DNA from 3 places in the Pseudoalteromonas sp. SCSIO 43101 genome. Region 3 is predicted to be linked to each of the others. Evidence: predicted binding sites of a transcription regulator. Region 3 holds the regulator's gene; each other region holds the start of a gene.
What was found. Region 3 encodes sigma-54, which starts transcription at its own class of promoters, with help from an activator protein. Its sites were predicted from a motif close to GTTGGCACGNNNNTNGNNT; they were not measured.
Positions count from the first base shown of each region.

Region 1: J8Z25_RS03570 (DUF3192 domain-containing protein) is a predicted target of sigma-54. The motif match lies at 3,378-3,396, and genes of this name have one in related genera.
Region 2: glnA (glutamate--ammonia ligase) is a predicted target of sigma-54. The motif match lies at 3,418-3,436, and genes of this name have one in related genera.

Region 1 covers NZ_CP072673.1:745,495-751,900, forward strand. The annotation lists gene J8Z25_RS03560 (response regulator) at 1-2,032, shown strand, start outside; gene J8Z25_RS03565 (GGDEF domain-containing response regulator) at 2,001-2,924, shown strand; gene J8Z25_RS03570 (DUF3192 domain-containing protein) at 2,956-3,336, opposite strand; gene J8Z25_RS03575 (D-2-hydroxyacid dehydrogenase) at 3,499-4,443, opposite strand; gene zntR (Zn(2+)-responsive transcriptional regulator) at 4,538-4,951, shown strand; gene J8Z25_RS03585 (SO_0444 family Cu/Zn efflux transporter) at 4,935-6,215, shown strand; gene J8Z25_RS03590 (1-acyl-sn-glycerol-3-phosphate acyltransferase) at 6,370-6,406, shown strand, end outside.
Region 2 covers NZ_CP072673.1:168,666-175,071, reverse strand. The annotation lists gene J8Z25_RS00870 (MBL fold metallo-hydrolase) at 1-227, shown strand, start outside; gene J8Z25_RS00865 (BLUF domain-containing protein) at 243-668, opposite strand; gene typA (translational GTPase TypA) at 1,161-2,984, opposite strand; gene glnA (glutamate--ammonia ligase) at 3,492-4,898, shown strand; gene J8Z25_RS00850 (DUF4124 domain-containing protein) at 5,032-5,556, shown strand; gene glnL (nitrogen regulation protein NR(II)) at 5,636-6,406, shown strand, end outside.
Region 3 covers NZ_CP072673.1:428,585-434,990, reverse strand. The annotation lists gene kdsC (3-deoxy-manno-octulosonate-8-phosphatase KdsC) at 1-163, shown strand, start outside; gene lptC (LPS export ABC transporter periplasmic protein LptC) at 160-714, shown strand; gene lptA (lipopolysaccharide transport periplasmic protein LptA) at 704-1,225, shown strand; gene lptB (LPS export ABC transporter ATP-binding protein) at 1,222-1,947, shown strand; gene J8Z25_RS02095 (RNA polymerase factor sigma-54) at 2,065-3,561, shown strand; gene hpf (ribosome hibernation promoting factor) at 3,589-3,876, shown strand; gene ptsN (PTS IIA-like nitrogen regulatory protein PtsN) at 3,880-4,332, shown strand; gene rapZ (RNase adapter RapZ) at 4,333-5,178, shown strand; gene J8Z25_RS02075 (HPr family phosphocarrier protein) at 5,194-5,466, shown strand; gene mgtE (magnesium transporter) at 5,678-6,406, shown strand, end outside.

The sequences.
Region 1 (6,406 bases), 320 kb from region 3:
CGAATTAAACGAGCTTGAAAAGCAAGTGCTTAAAGACCGCCAAGCTTATCAAAAAAGATTGACCACAGAAGATAGTAGTTATCTGTTTAGCATTGTGCCATTTTACAACGAGCATCAGCAATTTCTTGGCACTATGGCGATTGGTCGTGATATTACCGAGCAGCATAATGCGCTTAATGCATTACAAAGCTCTGAAGCTAAATTACGCAGTGCTATGGAATATGCTGCTAATGGAGTGCTGTTGGTTTCGCTTGAAGATCAGGTGCTGCAAGCAAATAAAGCAGCACGTAGAATCTTTGCAATTGAAAACGCCAATGACCTCAAATTAATAGACTTATTTGCAGAGCCATCTTATCAGACGCTAAAGGATACCTTGACAGAGTTACTGCATGAGAAGAAAAAAGTTTATCACTTTAGTCTTGAGCAGCAAGAGCAACAGCGGTGGTTACAAATTAGCGTGTCATTAGTTTGGAATGCTGAGCAAACACCCGATTACTATGTTGTTCATGTACAGGATGTGACGGATTTAGTGCAAGCAAAAGATGATGCAGAGCGAGCAACATTAGCTAAAAGCCGTTTTATAGCTAACCTAAGTCATGAAATACGCACACCACTTAATGCTGTACTAGGCTTAATTGATGTGATTGCACTGCAAGGGTTAACACAGCCGCAGCGTAACCATGCCGAGCAAGCAAAATCTGCAGCCAATAGCTTGCTTACCTTATTAAATCGTATGCTAGATTTTGCCCGCGCTGAAAGCTCGCAAGTACAACTTAATAAAGCCCCTTTTAGTGTGCCTGATTTAATCGATTACTGTCAGGGGATCACAGCTCCCTTATGTGCGAATAAAAATATCGAGTTTAAAGTCAAATGTGACCAAAGTATTAGTGATAACTTGGTTGGTGATCAAATTTGCTTGCAGCAAGTATTAGCTAACCTACTCACTAACGCAGTAAAATTCACCGAGCAAGGTACAGTGACATTAAACTTAATGCTGGTGGAGGAATCTGCTGAGCAGCAACTTATTTGTTTTACAGTCAAAGACACCGGTATTGGTATTAGTAAGGCCGATCAAAGCCGCTTATTTGATGCATTTACCCAAGGCGATGAATCATTAACGCGCTCTCATCAGGGGGTTGGTTTAGGTTTAGCGATTGTTAAATACGAAGTTGCTTTGATGGGAGGCGAAATTAAGCTTGAAAGTGAAAAAGGCAAAGGCAGTGAATTTTGCTTTTGCTTGCAGCTCGATAAAGCCGTAGAGCCTGTGAAAAAAGAGCTGGTTTCATTGCCTTCTAGTACTGATCTATCTGGACTTTTAGTACTTGCTGTGGATGATAATCCACTAAATTTAAGCATTATTAAAAGCATTTTAGAGCAAATTGATGTCACTGTTGTGTGTGCACACAGTGGTGAAAAAGGCATTGAGCTGGCAAAAAGCCTCAGACCTGATCTCATTTTTATGGATATTCAGATGCCAGAAATGGATGGTTGTCAGGCAACGCGTATTATTCGTCAGTCTTTCACTAAAGAGCAAATGCCTATTTATGCACTCACTGCACACAGTGAAAGCGAAGATATTGAGCATTCTATTTCGGCCGGTATGAATAAGCATCTCACTAAACCTATTGTTGCCAGTAAATTATTTTTAGCAATGAGTGAGTTGGATAGGCCAAAAGAAGTCTTTTTTGATCAAGCTTTTATAATGTCTCAGTTTGCAAATAATACTAAGTTAGTATTAACTATGTTGTCGAAGTTTGCGACTATGGCAGCTGAGCAGCTATTACAAATCTCTACATTAAAAACTACCAATGAGTTGGTTCGTGTAGTTCATAATGTTAAAGGATCAGCTGGCAATCTTGGTTTTAAGCGATTGTCAGCGTGCGCACAACAATGTGAAGCTAGGCTTAAAGCAGATGGCGAATTGCCCGAGCAATTAAATGATGAATTGCAATGGCAAATAAAACAGGTCATTGCATTTATCATTGAACAAGGATCTACTGATGTTGAAAAGAGCCAAGGTACTGATTGTTGATGACGATCCGTTAAATCGCTTGGTATTAGAGAAAACATTACAGCAAGACTATGATGTTTTTTGTGTAGAGAGTGGCGAAAAAGCACTGACGTTTTTAAAAACGGAGACTGTTGATTTATTGATCTTGGATATTGTGATGCCAGGCATTGACGGTTATGAAGTGCTAACTAAGTTAAAAGAAAACGCTGCCACCAGTATGTTGCCTGTTATATTCATTTCTGCAAATACCAGCCATGATGACGAAGCTAAGGGCCTTGAATTAGGCGCGATGGATTACATCACGAAACCATTTAGTGCTGCTATCGTTCGTGCCCGTGTACGCAATCAGCTGCTGATCAAACAAAAAAATGACTTACTCGAAATGCTCGCCTCAATTGATGGCTTAACTGAGATCCCAAATAGACGTTATTTGGATGAAAACTTAGCGCGAGAGTGGCGCCGGTGTCGTCGAGATCAAACTCCGTTATCAGTGTTATTAATGGATGTCGATCATTTTAAACGTTACAACGATTGCTATGGCCATCGTGCAGGTGATGACTGCTTAAAAAAAATTGCTCATGCCTTAGTTGGGGCGTGTGAGCGAGGCAGTGACTTTGTTGCTCGTTATGGTGGTGAAGAGTTTGCTGCGGTACTTCCAAATACCTTTGCCAATGAGGCTATCTCGTTTGCAAATAAACTACGAAATGCAGTGAATGAGTTAAACATTCTACACAAAGCGTCGCTAAATGCCGACCATGTCACAATTAGTATTGGTATTGCGACCACAGAAAATGGTCAGGTTTATGCAGAACAAACCTTGCTAGAAGAGGCTGATTTAGGTCTTTATCAGGCTAAAGATGCCGGGCGAGATCAAATTGTATCGAGAATGATCGCTGTAAATGAATCAGAGTAGGCAAAGCCTACTCTTAACTTTAGCTTGCTAATTAGCCGTTACTTAGCGATTTATAAATTGTATCACCCACACCAATTAACTTATCATTTTTAAATACGAGTGGCGTACACTCGTCTTTAGTCATCTTGCCATCAGAATGAATGCTATGTGTTACATAGAATAATACCTGATAAACATCATCACCTTGCTTTAACAACTCGGTAAAGTTAGGTGTATTCAGTTTGTTTAATACGGTTTGGTAGCTTGTATCTAATGCGAGATTAGAAATCACTTCACGGTTACTTTTATGCTGTTTTTCCCAGCTAGAAGAACTACCAGCCCAATGAGTGTCGGCTTCACCGTCAGAAACAGCGATGACACAGCCAGTTAAAAATGGTGCAGTTAGAGCGGCAATTAGAAGTGCTTTTTTCATGTTTTTTATCCCTAAGAAATTGTTTTATAGTTAAACCTTGATAGCAAACTGCTTGCCAAAAATTTTATTTCTAATAAAATCATTGGGTTAATGTTATTTTGCGCAATGGGGCTAAGTAAAAAGTCACTAACTACTTAGCTCTATTGACTAATATATTGCCTTTTAGACCAACCTGTTACGCATCTCGCCCTGATTAAATGCCTGAATATTTAAAGCTATTTCGTTAACTAAGCGAACAATAGACTCTTGGCTTGCCCATGCGATGTGAGGCGTGAGCAATAGGTTTGACCCTTTGTAGAGTGCTAGCGGGTTTGATTGCTCTGCGGGTTCTTTGCTGAGTACATCAACACCAGCTCCAGCAATGATATTATTAGCCAATGCATCTGCTAAATCAGCTTCATTGATGATACCACCACGGGCGGTATTAATAATGATGGCTGACGGTTTCATCATTCTTAACTCTTCCGCGGCTATTTGGTTGCGAGTTTCATCAGTTAGCGGGCAGTGAACACTAATAATATCCGCTGTTTTTAGGGCGTCATTAAAACTGACGCGACCTTCACGAGGTGCTTGGCCTTTACGCTCACTGATGATGACTTTGGCACCAAAGACTCGTGCTACGTCGGCAACGGCTTTACCCAGTGACCCATAACCAACAATTGCCAATGTTTTGCTGGCAATTTCATTAAAGCTGTAATCTAGGCGACAAAACATCGGGCTTTTTTGCCATAAGCCTTGCTGACAATCATTAATGTATCTGTGAGTATTACCCAATAAATTAGTGATTAGAGTAAAGGTATGTTGCACCACACTTGGTGTTGAATAGCCCGCTACATTTGTCACTGCAATGTTATGCTTCTTAGCCGCCTCTAAGTCAATGTTGTTAGTACCTGTGGCTGCAACGCAAATGAGTTTTAATTTAGTCAGCTTAGCCATGGCGTGCTGATCAATCACCACTTTATTACTGATAACTACATCTGCATCTTGGCTGCGCTCAACAACTTGTTCTTGGCTGGTTAAGTCATAACAGGTTAATTTACCTAATTGCGCTAAGGCATCTAACGAAGTGTTGGCTAATGTCGCTGCATCAAGGACAGTAATATTCATGTGCTTTCCTTTTTTAATTTATTGCTTGACCTTGGGGTGTACTCCAAGGTTTATAGTGAGCATAATAAATAAACGCTTCACAATGGAGACGGTGATGAAAATAGGTGAGTTTGCCCGTCAGTTGGGTGTCTCAACAGATACGCTAAGGTACTACGAAAAGCATGGTTTGTTAACGCCAAGTTCGCGTTCAGACGTAGGATATCGTTTTTACTCTGAGGATGATTATAAGCAAATGGCTTTTATTCTCAGAGCAAAGAATGTTGGCTTTAGTTTGGCTGAGATTAAAGAGCTACTTCAGATTAAATTTCATAAAGATCAGCACTCTTGCCATGAAGTTAAAGAGATGACGTTACAAAAACGTGATCTCGTTGCACAAAGAATTGCAGAGCTTACTCGCTTTTATGACTCACTTTCATTATTGGCAGATAAATGTTGTGGCGGTGAAGAACCTGCTGAAAACTGTTCGATACTAACGACGCTGGAGGATATCGATGGACTTACTCATTAATTTTTGGCACCTGTTTTTACTCTCAGCACCTTGGTTAATGCTAGGCTTATTCATCGCAGGTCTTTTAAATGTGTATTTGCCTGCCAACTTTCTTAATCGCCATTTAGGCAAAGAAGGCTTATGGACCACAGTGAAAGCGGCCTTTATTGGTGCCCCAATGCCACTGTGTTCATGTGGCGTAATCCCTGCGGCAATTGGTTTAAGAAGAGCGGGGGCGTCAAAAAGTGCCACCACAGCATTTTTGGTATCAACTCCTGAAACTGGGGTCGATTCGGTCTCCGTATCTTATGTGTTATTAGGTCCATTTATGGCGGTGATTCGCCCTATTGCAGCCGTATGCAGTGCGATTGTGGCAGGTGTTTTAGTAGGTAAAGACAGTGAACTTCATCAACAGCAAAGCACAATACCAAATAAAGAAAGCACTAAAACAGACTCTTGTTGTAGCAGTAAACAACCAGAGCCTATGACCGCATCAAGCTGTTGCAGCAAAGAGGCACCTGTTAAGCCCGCGCAAAGTTGTTGTAATAAGCAAACGCTTAAAGAACCTGAGCCTGTTAAAAAAACAAGCTGTTGTAGTAGCAAGGAACTGCAACCAACACAGGGTCAGCAACACAGTTGCTCAACAGAAAAAGAAGCACCTTCGCAGAAAAGCTGTTGTAGCAGTGAGCACTCAACTAAAACCGTTGAAAGTCGTTTTAGCAAACTGAAACGCGCGGTGAGTTTTAGTTGTAACAAGCTGCTTGAAGACACCATGATCTGGTTAATGATCGGTTTATTCTTTGCTGCTCTAGTACAAACTTATGTACCAGAATCTTATTTAAGCCAGTGGGGTAATGGCATCCTTGCGATGCTGGTGGTCATTTTAATCAGTATTCCTATGTACATCTGTGCGACTGCATCGACACCTATTGCGGCAGGCTTATTATTCAGTGGTGTGTCCCCCGGTGCGGTGCTCGTGTTTATGTTAGCTGGGCCAGCAACTAATATTGCAACGCTTGGTGTGGTTGGAAAAGAGCTTGGCAAGCGAGCAGTATTTGCCTACCTATTAGGGGTAATTGGAACGGCGCTAGCATTTGGCTTTTTAACCGATTATTTAGTGGCGCAGTATGGTTTTGTGGTTGCGCCTATGATGGGCGAAGAGCATGAAGTTTTACCTCATTGGTTAAGTCTTGCAGCGGGTATTGTATTGGCGATTTTAATGCTTAGATTGGTCCTCAAAATGGTATTAAAAAAGTCGTCTCAAACTGGTAAGAGCATTACTTAATTATTTGTTATAAAAATATTTTTTTACATTGATTGGGATTTAAGTTGGTTAACTATCGCGTCTCGGTTCGCATTTAAAATTGTCTGAGTTATAATCCGCCAATTATTTTTAACGGCACGCATCGCGTGCCGTTTTTTAACTTAAGTAGTTTTTAATGAGTGAAAGTGTGGATAAATACGCCGACATAAGAC
Region 2 (6,406 bases), 260 kb from region 3:
ATGGCAAATGGTATCGTTATGTTCACACAACGCCAGAAGATGCATTAAACGCGGCAGAGGAACTAAGCTGTAAAGTGATGATCCCATGGGGTTATGGCAACTCAAGCTGGCAAATGGGTGATCACTCGAGTCACTCTGCGTTATTGAGATTACTACATATGCAAAAGCAGATGAACAGCCAAGTTCCTCTTTACATATTAAATGAAGGCGAGCAAGTGTCACTGTAGCGACACCTGCAAGCATTACATCGTATGTTTGAGCAATGAGTCACGTAAAGCTAGCATAAGTTTATGCGCGCTTCCTGCAGACATGGCTAATGGGTTAAATTCGCTGGTCCCTGAATATTTAAGATTAATAGGGCTTACTTGTTTAGTGTAAGGAATATAACCCATAGACCAATTTTCAAATTCCCTTTCATAAATTTCACAATAATTCAGCATGATAATATTACGATGACGCTTGTCATTAAGAATACGATGATAAGTCTCATTCACTGCTTTTCGTGACCCTTCGAGGCATTGCATAAAATGAGAACTATTAAAACAAAGTAGCCCTGTTACATTACATTTAGCATTATTCTGTTTAGCTTTCTCTAGAATATTTTCGATGTCATTAGGTCCAAATCCATCGCTAATTTCACTTGTGTAAATCAGTCTAACTAAATACATCTTACTCTCCTGCAAGGTAGATTTAGAAAAGATAGTACAAGTGGGGGGGTTAGTAAAAAGTTGCGAGTTGCTCAATAAACTAATTAACTAGGTTAGAAATACAAAAAATAAGCAAAGCTATAGCTCTAATAGCAATGTTGGAACAATTCACTCCTAGTGAATGAGCTTAGGCTAAATTCCAGTGGCATTAGCTTTGTTATGGAAGTATTTTCCTAAAATTCCTGTCGGTAGCAATAAAACATTAATCACTGTGGTACGAAATATTACGCCAACAAGAAAAGTAATATCAAGGTCAGGATTACCATCCCACTCAGGTTGGGACATTAGTTGCGACACATAGTGTAAGTCACTTGCGATCTGACGGCTGACGGCTGACGGCTGACGGCTGACGGCTGACGGCTGACGGCTGACGGCTGACGGCTAATCATACAACAAAAAACCGCCGTATTTTTCAATACGGCGGTTTTAATTTTGAAAAACTAAAAGACCTTATTAGTCTTTAGCTGCACGACTCGCACGTTTACGCTCACTTTCAGTTAAGTGACGTTTACGAATACGGATGCTCTGAGGTGTAACTTCCACTAACTCATCATCATCGATGAATTCAATCGCTTGTTCAAGCGTATAGTTAAGTGGTGGTGTTAACGTTTGTGCTTCATCTGTACCAGATGCACGAACGTTAGTAAGTTGCTTACCTTTAAGTGCGTTTACTGTTAGGTCGTTATCACGGCTGTGGATACCGATAACCATACCTTCGTAAACTTCAACACCGTGACCGATGAATAACTTACCGCGGTCTTGTAAGTTGAATAATGCGTTAGTAAGTGCTTTACCTGTTGCGTTTGCAATCATTACACCATTCTTACGCGCACCGATAGTACCGCCTTTATGTGGACCGTAGTGATCGAATGTGTGGTAAAGAAGACCAGAACCAGACGTTAATGTCATGAATTCAGTTTGGAAACCAATTAAGCCACGGCTTGGGATCATAAAGTCCATACGTACACGGCCTTTACCATCTGGAGACATGTCTGTTAGTTCACCCTTACGAAGACCAATTTGTTCCATGATAGAACCTTGGTGCTCTTCTTGACAGTCGATTGTAAGTGTTTCGTATGGCTCTTCTTTTTGACCATCAACTTCACGAAGGATTACTTGTGGACGAGAAACCGCAAGCTCGTAACCTTCACGACGCATGTTCTCGATTAAGATACCTAAGTGTAACTCACCACGACCAGAAACACGGAAGCTATCTGGATTGTCAGTTTCTTCAACACGTAGTGCTACGTTGTGTACAAGCTCAGCTTGTAAACGCTCAAGGATGTTACGTGAAGTTACGAATTTACCTTCTTTACCAGCAAATGGTGATGTGTTTACAGAGAACGTCATTGTTACTGTAGGCTCATCAACGCTTAGCGGTGGTAATGCTTCAACGGTATTTACATCACAGATAGTGTCTGAGATTTTCAGCTCACCAAGACCTGTGATAGCAATGATGTCACCCGCGCCTGCAGATTCTGCTTCATGACGCTCAAGGCCTAAGTAGCTCATTACTTGGCCAACTTTACCGTTACGCTTAGTACCGTCTGCACTAACAATTGTTACTTGTTGGTTAGGACGAACAGTACCACGCTTGATACGACCTACACCGATAACACCGATGTATGAGTTGTAGTCAAGCTGAGAAATTTGCATTTGGAAAGCACCTTCAGGATCTGCATCCGGTGGAGATACTTCGTCAACGATCATCTTGAACATTGGTTCCATGTTATCTGATGGCTCGTCTAAATCCATTGTTGCCCAGCCGTTGATCGCTGATGCATAGATGACTTTAAAGTCTAACTGTTCATCAGTTGCACCTAGGTTATCGAATAAATCGAAAACTTGGTCCATAACCCAGTCAGGACGTGCACCTGGTTTGTCGATTTTGTTGATAACAACAATCGGCGTTAAACCTTGTGCGAATGCTTTTTGCGTTACGAAACGCGTTTGCGGCATTGGACCTTCTTGAGCATCAACAAGTAGTAATACTGAGTCAGCCATCGAAAGTACGCGCTCTACTTCACCACCGAAGTCGGCGTGTCCTGGGGTGTCTACGATATTGATATGGTAGTCGTTCCAAGAAATAGCTGTGTTCTTAGCTAAAATGGTAATACCACGCTCTTTCTCAATGTCGTTTGAGTCCATTACGCGCTCTTCGTTACCGCCGCGCGTTTCTAATGTGCCTGATTGCTCAAGCAGTTTATCAACCAAAGTTGTTTTACCGTGGTCAACGTGGGCGATAATCGCTATATTTCTTAACTTTTCGATGCTCATATTTTTTCTCAGAGAAATTGAATCTCATTGATCCTGCAAGATCTACGCAGTCACCTGCGTTTTCACCAGATGTCCCAGCATAGGATTTAAAAGGGCGCATATTATCCCTTAATAATGGCATGGATGAAAGTTTATCCAATATAAATTTATAAACTTTCTTCAGGCTTTTTATAAGTATCTGTTTTATAAATGACAAATTTATGAAAATTAAAGTGAATCTGAACGCAAAACTGGCGAAAATTTAGTTTTTGAACCATATTTTGGCACTAAATCGTGTTCGTAGCAGAAAAATTGGCACGCGCAATAATTGTGCAAAAATAAGGTTGCACTTTTTATGCACCACAATGAACTTTTTGTGCACCAACTTGGTGCTTGAAGAGTTAACAAAACTGAGCCGTGTTTATTTTTATAAGCCTAAACAATGTGTTAAAAACATGGCACGAAACCAGCTTACAATAGCGAAAAGCAATAATGCAGCAAAAATAAAACCCAACAATTGGAGGACACATGTCACAATCGGTTTTAGATTTTATCAAAGAAAATGACGTTAAGTTCATTGATTTACGCTTTACTGATACCAAAGGTAAAGAACAGCATGTTTCTATTCCTCATCACCAAATTGATGAAGATTTCTTCGAAGACGGCAAAATGTTTGACGGTTCTTCAATTGCTGGTTGGAAAGGTATCAATGAATCAGACATGGTACTTATGCCTGTGCCTGAGTCTGCAAAAATGGACCCGTTTTCTGAAGAAGCTACACTAATCATACGTTGTGACGTAGTTGAGCCTTCAACACTTCAAGGTTACGAGCGTGACCCGCGCTCTGTTGCAAAACGCGCTGAAGAATACATGCGTTCTACAGGTATTGCTGACACTGTGTTATTCGGCCCTGAACCAGAATTCTTCCTATTTGACGATGTTAAGTACAAATCAGACATGTCTGGTTCTATGTATAAAATCGATTCTGTAGAAGCAGCTTGGAACTCAGATAAAGATTACGAAGGTGGCAACATGGGTCACCGTCCAGGTGTTAAAGGCGGTTACTTCCCGTGTTCACCTGTTGATTCATCACAAGACTGGCGTTCAGCAACTTGTTTAGTTCTTGAAGAACTTGGTCAAGTTGTAGAAGCTCACCACCATGAAGTAGCAACTGCAGGTCAAAATGAAATCGCAACGCGCTTCAATACAATGGTATTAAAAGCTGACGAAATCCAAGAGATGAAATATGTTATCCATAACATGGCTCACTTATATGGTAAAACAGCGACTTTCATGCCTAAGCCAATTGTAGGTGATAACGGTTCAGGTATGCACTGTCACCAATCTTTAGGTAAAGATGGTGTAAACATCTTCGCTGGTGACAAATACGCTGGCCTTTCTGAAGAAGCTCTTTACTACATCGGTGGTATCATCAAGCACGCTAAAGCAATCAACGCATTTGCTAACGCGTCTACTAACTCATACAAGCGCCTAGTTCCAGGCTTCGAAGCACCAGTAATGCTTGCATACTCTGCACGTAACCGTTCTGCTTCAATCCGTATTCCAGTGGTACCGTCTGCAAAAGCACGTCGTATCGAAATTCGTTTCCCTGATCCAACAGCAAACCCATACTTAGCATTCTCAGCAATGCTTATGGCGGGCCTTGACGGTATCAAAAACAAGATCCACCCTGGCGATGCAATGGACAAAGACTTGTACGATCTACCTGCTGAAGAAGCTGCTGAGATCCCACAAGTTGCATCTTCTTTATCTGAAGCACTTGCATCACTAGACGCTGACCGTGAGTTCTTAACTCAAGGTGGTGTGTTCACTGATGACCTAATCGATGCTTACATTGCTCTTAAGAGCCAAGAAGTTGAAAAGCTTAACATGACAACTCACCCAGTTGAGTTCGAAATGTACTACAGCGTTTAATTTAACGCTGTATCAGAATTATCTGAAAGATAATAAATGTGTGTTCTCAAGCCCGCTTTGCGGGCTTTTTTAATGGTAATTGAGCGGGTTCTACTCTACAGTTTTATTTAAATAAAAAATGCAGGGTTGCAGGGTGAAAAGCACAACTTTATTAGTATTATTGCTGATTTTTATAAGCTTTTTTGGCTATAGCGCAGCGCAAAAAGTATATTCTTGGAAAGATAAGAACGGCGTTTTAGTATTTTCTGATACACCGCGACCTGGTGCTATCGAAGTAAAAATAAATACCCAAAATTTGACTATGCCAGCTACCGATACCAGTATACTTGATAGGGGCGCGCCAAACACCACACCTATTAAATTTAAAGTCAGTATTTCATCTCCTAAAAACGAAGCCACTGTTCGCGAAAATACCGGCTCAGTATACGTTACTGCGCGAATTAGCCCACGCTTTGAAACAGGGTTTAAAGTACAGCTTTTACTTGACGGTACGCCCCATAGTGAACCTAGTAATAGTACGACCTTTGCACTAAGAGAGGTCAACCGCGGTGAACACACATTACAAGCAAAACTTTATGATGCTAATAATAAACTCGTTTCGGTTAGCCCAATCAGCACCTTTTTCATGCATAGAGCTTCTGTAATTAGTGGAAACTAATATTTCAACTTAACGTCTCGCAACGCAAAAAGAATATGCTAAGCTGCAATAAATCGAAACGCACTAAAATGGTGCAACCATGCTCAGTGATACACACTTTAATTCTGAATTGCTCGACAGTATTTGGAAAAATTTAAGTACTGCCGTTATTCTACTCGACCATGATTTTAAACTGGTTTATGCCAATGATAGCGCCAGTGAGCTTTTAGGTTTAGGCCCGAAGCGAATCATCAATCAACCTTTCGACAACTTATTTAACTACCACTCAATAGACTTAAAGCGCATAGCTCAGTATTCATTATTCGATGGTGTCGATTGCCATCAGCATAGAGCTGACGTAGTGTTCGTTGATTCTCGTCATGCAAAATTGACCATTAGTACACGACGTATAAGTCACAACGATAGTCACTATATATTGTTCGAATGCCGTCAAATGGATGATGAAATCCGTCACGATCAAGCCTCTAATCAAATGCATCAATATCAAGCTGCACGAAACTTAATTCGTGGTTTAGCACACGAAATTAAAAATCCTTTAGGTGGAATTCGCGGAGCGGCGCAATTATTGCAGTATGAGGTTGATCAGCAAGAACGAGATCAATGTGCTGAATTAATCATTGAACAAGCCGACCGTTTACGCGAGCTTGTAGACCGTTTACTTGGTCCGAATCAATTGCCACATAAATCTTATGGCAATATTCACCAAGCTTTAGAGTCAGTGATTAAACTGAGCATGTTAGACAACAATGCCAATATCACTTTAGTGAAAGACTATGATCCAAGTATACCAAGCGTGTACATCGATCAAAGTAAAATTCAACAAGTGGTACTGAACATTATTCGTAATGCA
Region 3 (6,406 bases):
AGTAGGGTTTGCTGTTGCTGTTAACGACGCACACCCACTAATTAAAAAGCTGGCTCATTACACCACATTATTACCAGGTGGCTTTGGAGCCGTGCGTGAATTAACTGATTTACTGATGTTAGAAAACGGTAAGCCGTTAACTAGCGATGGAACCAGCGCATGAATATAGCCCGTATTTTACTGAGTGTTGTTTTTGTTTGTTGCATGGTGTGGTTGTGGTATCCGTACTTTAATCAATCAGCAGACACAATAACTAGTGAAGACGAGATCATTGCAACGCCTGATTACACTGCGGTGGCGTTAAAGCAAACTGCTTATGACGAGCAAGGAAAAATCAGTCATAAAGTAGCTGCGGCTAAAATGGAGTTGTATCAACAATTAGGGTTTACCTTTTTTGAGCAACCTGTATTTACTATTTATGGCGACCAGCAGGTTTGGCAAGTAAAAGCCAAAGAAGCCACTTTATACGAAAATGATCAGCTGATTTTTGAAGGGGATGTAGTTGCTAAAAACTTAACCCATAACGGTATGATCGAAGATATAAAAGCAGAAAACATTAATGTCGACATTAATAAAATGACCATGTTTTCAAAGCAACCTGTAACACTAACAGGACCGAATTTAAAGATTACCGGTAAAGGCTTAAAAGCCGATTTAAAAACCGAAATTGTTGAGTTAACTAACCATACACGAACCATATACTATGACCAATAAACTGAAGAAATTACTCCTGATCCCAAGCTTATTGATTGCGTTTTCCGGCACCGCTGCCGAGCAAACTGGCGCACAAATTAGCATTAGCTCAGATCGCCAAGTTGGTAAACTAAAAGATGGCGTTGGCATATTTGAAGGTAACGTAGAGATCGTGCATGGTAATCGTCGTATTACAGCAGAACGTCTTGAAGCACACGGCGGTGATACCGAAGGTACTGTAGAGCTAATTATTGCAACAGGCAAACCAGCTTACTTCGAAGAAAAACAAACGGATGGTTCCGTAATGAGCGCCAGTGCTGAAGAAGTTCGTTATGATGTTGCGAAACGCTTCTTAACCTTAAACGGTGAAGCTGAAGTTACCCAAGCTGGTCAAAAAGTAACAGCGAAAAGCATTACCTATGATATGGCTCAGCAGCTTATCAGTGCTGAAAAAGACGAAAACTCATCAGATCGTGTACACACTATTTTAGTACCTGTTGAAAATAAAAAAGACAATAAAGGCCAACCATGAGCACATTAAAAGCAGAGCTTTTAGCTAAGAGCTACAAAGGCCGCCAAGTGGTTAAAAATGTCGGTCTGGAAGTTGAAGCAGGCAGTATTGTTGGCTTGCTTGGCCCAAATGGTGCTGGTAAAACCACGACTTTTTACATGATTGTAGGCCTAGTTCCGAGCGACAAAGGTAAAATTAGCATCGATGATAACGATATTACCCTTTTGCCAATGCACAGCCGTGCGAGGTTGGGTATTGGTTATCTACCGCAAGAATCTTCGATTTTTCGAAAGTTAACAGTTTACCAAAACTTGATGGCTATTTTAGAGACTCGTAAAGATCTAAATAAAACCACGCGGGAAGAAACTCTAAATAGCTTATTAGATGAATTTAGCATCCAACACATCCGTGATAGTCAAGGTATGGCGCTATCTGGTGGTGAACGTCGCCGCGTTGAAATTGCTCGCGCATTAGCCGCTAATCCTAAATTTATCCTTTTAGATGAGCCTTTTGCTGGTGTTGATCCAATTTCAGTGTTAGATATAAAGAAAATTATTGAGCACCTAAAAAATCGTGGTATTGGTGTACTAATTACTGACCATAATGTTCGAGAAACCCTTGATGTTTGTGAAAAAGCCTACATTGTTTCTCATGGGGAGCTAATTGCATCAGGCACACCTGAGCACGTATTAGCTGACCAAACTGTACGCGATGTTTATCTAGGCGAGCAATTTAGGCTGTAACCATTACGCCACCGACTAGAGCATCTGCTAGACTTATAACAATGACAATAAATCGATAATAACTTAACTGTCTTTGCACAGTTATCGATAACTTAAAAAAAGGATTGTTAGGGATACATGAGGCAATCATTACAGCTGCGCATGGGCCAGCAACTTACAATGACTCCACAACTGCAACAAGCTATTCGTTTGTTGCAGCTCAGTACATTGGATCTCCAACAAGAAATTCAAGAGGCGCTAGATAGTAACCCTTTACTTGAAGTGGAAGAAGCGGATTACAACGAAGAAAGCATCGGCAAAAATGAGCAAAAAGCTGAATCTGACGATGTGCAAGTCAGCGCTTCTGCAGACGAAGCACCTAGCGAATATGAACAAGAAAGCAGTGATGCTCTAAATAAAGACACTGTAAGTGACGATTTAGCCATGGATGTTACATGGGATGAGTACATGAGTGCCGCTCCATCAACATCATCAGGGCCAATGCCAGAAGATGAATCTATTTATCAAGGTGCATCGACCGAAACCCTTCACGAATACCTTATGTGGCAATTACAGCTAACTCCCTTTAGTCCGACTGATGAAGCGATTGCTGTGGCAATTGTTGAGGCTATCGATGACTCTGGTATTTTAACGGTAAGCTGTGAAGATATCGTCGAGAGCTTTAATCAAAATAGTGATGAAGAAGAAATCGAACTTGATGAAGTCGAAGCGGTCCTAAAGAGAATTCAATTGTTTGATCCTGTCGGTATTGGGGCGCGTAGTTTACAGGAATGCCTGTGTATTCAACTTCGCCAATTCGATGCAAACACGCCATATTTAGCTGAAACTAAAATGGTTTTATCTGAGCATATCGAATTATTAGCGAGTCGCGACTATCGAACTTTGATGAAAAAGACTAAGCTTAAAGAAAATGAGCTTAAAGAAGTAATGACGCTAATTCACAGCTTAAACCCTAAGCCTGCGGATAGCATAGTACGCGAAGAGTCTGAGTACGTCATACCTGATGTATCAGTGAAAAAAGTAAAAGGTCGCTGGGTGGTTGAGTTAAACCCAGATAGTATGCCAAAGATTAGAGTGAACAGCCAATATGCGGCTATGTCTCGCTCTGTTAAATCAAGTAGCGACAGCCAATTTATTCGCTCTCACTTACAAGAAGCAAAGTGGTTTATTAAGAGCTTAGAAAGCCGTAACGATACACTATTAAAAGTGACCAACTGTATCGTTCAACAACAACAAGCTTTCTTTGAGCATGGCCCAGAAGCAATGAAGCCGATGGTGCTAAATGATGTTGCTGAAATGGTCGAAATGCATGAATCGACGATTTCACGAGTAACAACGCAAAAATATATGCATACCCCTAGGGGTATTTTTGAGTTGAAATATTTCTTCTCAAGCCATGTCAGCACTGAAAATGGTGGTGAGTGTTCTTCAACAGCAATACGCGCTTTAATCAAGAAGTTAGTCGCTGCAGAAAACTCGGCTAAACCATTGAGTGATAGCAAAATTGCAGATATATTGGCTGAGCAAGGAATTAAAGTAGCTAGACGTACAATTGCAAAATATCGTGAGTCTCTAGCAATACCTCCGTCTAATCAGCGTAAGAGTTTGATTTAGACGTTTTACATAGAAGGAAAAATGCTTATGCAACTAAATTTAACTGGTCGTCATGTAGAAATCACTGATTCATTAAGAGACTATGTAAACACCAAGTTTGCGAAACTAGAAAGGCATTTTGACCATATTAATAATGTTCATGTCATTCTAGATGTAGAAAAATTAAGCCAAAAAGCAGAAGCAACTTTACATGTAAACGGAGGCGAATTGTTCGCTTCTACAGAACATCAAGATATGTACGCAGCCATTGACTCGTTGATCGATAAGCTTGATCGCCAAGTCATTAAACACAAAGAGAAATTAGCTCGACATTAAATTATGAAACTAAGTTCACTTACTAATCAGGACTGCAGCAAAGCTGCGGTCCTTTTTAATAGCAAAAAAAGAATTCTTGAATATATCAGCGAACTGGCTCACCAGCAGCTTCCTCATTTATCTCAACAAGATATCCTAAATGCTTTACTCAACCGAGAGAAGCTAGGTAGCACTGGTATTGGCCGAGGTATTGCTATTCCACATGGCCGAATGAGTGGCGCCGATGAACCTCAGGCGTTTGTCATAGTGAGTGAATCCCCAATCAATTTTGATGCAATTGATAATCGCCCTGTTGACATTTTTGTAGCACTCATCGTACCAGATGGTGACTCTCAGCTTCATCTAAAGACCTTATCAACAATTGCTGATAGACTTAAAGATAAAGAGTTTTGTAAACAGCTGCGTAGTGCTACTACCGATCAGCAACTGTTTCAGGTTATATCAGCAGAGGCATAAATGGAATTAATCATTATCAGCGGTCGCTCAGGCTCAGGTAAATCGGTCGCTTTACGAGTACTTGAAGACTTAGGTTATTATTGCGTTGATAATATTCCAGTCAATTTACTGCCTTCGCTCGTGCGTAGCGTATCAGATAACTACGATAAAATAGCGGTCAGTATTGATGTGCGTAACCTTCCAAAAGAGCAGCAAGAATTTAATGATATTCTTGAGTACCTTCCAGGTTTCGCAAATCCAACACTTTTTTACTTAGACAGTGATGACCAAACCCTGATAAAACGCTTTTCAGAGACTCGTCGTTTACACCCATTATCCATTGATTCTTTGCCACTTGATCTGGCCATTAAACAAGAAAAAGTCTTACTCGATGTGTTGATCACTCGTGCTGATTTTATGATTGATACCACAGATCTCAGTGTTCATCAGTTAGCTGAATCAATTCGCGAAAAGATTTTGGGTAAAAAGGATAAAAAACTGATTATCACTTTTATGTCTTTCGGCTTTAAACACGGTATTCCAAAAGAAGCTGATTACGTATTTGATGCACGTTTTTTACCTAACCCACACTGGGAACCTGATTTGAAGCCGCTAACGGGTCTAGATCAACCAGTAAAAGATTACTTAGCTAGCCACAGCATAGTGCAAAAGTTCACATGGCAAATTCAAACATTTGTACAAACATGGCTACCACATTTAGAGCGTAACAACCGAAGTTACCTTACCATTGCCATTGGTTGTACTGGTGGCCAACATCGCTCTGTTTACTTAGCGCAAACAATTGGTGAGAGTTTTGCTAAAAGCCATGACAATGTAAAAATTCGCCACCGTGAACAAGACATTTAATTAGGCACTATTATAATGCGCGCTGAAGATACCTTTTTAATTCAAAACAAACTCGGCTTACATGCTCGCGCAGCCACTGTTTTAGCCCAATTAGCACTACAATTTGATGCTAAAATTACGCTTTATCAAGACGATAAAGAAGCTGAAGGTGACAGCGTATTGGCATTAATGCTACTTGAAAGCAGTCAAGGTAAAGAAGTTAGAGTCGTTTGTGAAGGCCCTGATGCTGATGCAGCATTAACTGCAATCGGTGAATTAATCGCACAGCGCTTTCACGAGCAAGAATAGCATTTGCTAAGCCTTCAAGATTTACGGTAAACTTAATTAGGATATTTTAAATTCCCTTTAAATATCCTACTTTTATATCGCTCGCTTTTCTAAGTTGCAAAACTCTTAATAAATTTATCACAGTGCGACGATATCTCTGCAAATACACCACAAAGCAACTATGCTGTATTTGCTCAGCCTATATAAACTTTTTTCAGTTGTAAGGACGCCAATGCCAGAAGCCTTTGAACAAGATTACCCACTACAACAACTCAAACAAGTGACCAAGTCACTCAATAGTGGTCAATTTGTTCAAGTGCGCGGTATGTTAGCCAAAACGGCGCCTTGTGATACAGCCCTTTTACTTGAGTCTTCTCCCCATAAAATTCGTCGTATGCTTTGGCAGCTGGTTGATCCAGATGTGCGTGGTGATGTTCTAGAAGAACTGTCTGAAGATGTACGTCTTGGTATTATTGCGCAGATGGAACCTGAGCACATTGCTGCCGCCACCGAGGACATGGACGACGATGACTTAGGTGAGGTTTTACGTAGCCTTCCTGATACCGTATATCAAGACGTAGTTAGTGCAATGGACTCGCAAGATAGAGAAAGGGCTACTCAGGCACTTTCTTATCAAGAGCGCTCTGCCGGTGCCTTGATGAACAGCGATACGGTAACAATTCGCCCAGATGTTACTTTAGATGTAGTGCTACGCTATTTACGCCTACGAGGTGAGCTACCAGAAGGCACTGATGACTTATACGTTGTTGATAAGCATAACTGCTTCCTAGGAGCACTTTCGTTAACTACACTGCTGACAAGCCCATCTGATAAAATTGTTCGCGATTTAATGGATGAAGATTGTGAGTCTATACTTATTTCAATGGATGAAAGTGATGTAGCACAACTTTTCGAACGTCATAACTGGATTTCAGCCCCGGTTGTTGATGACAACGCACAC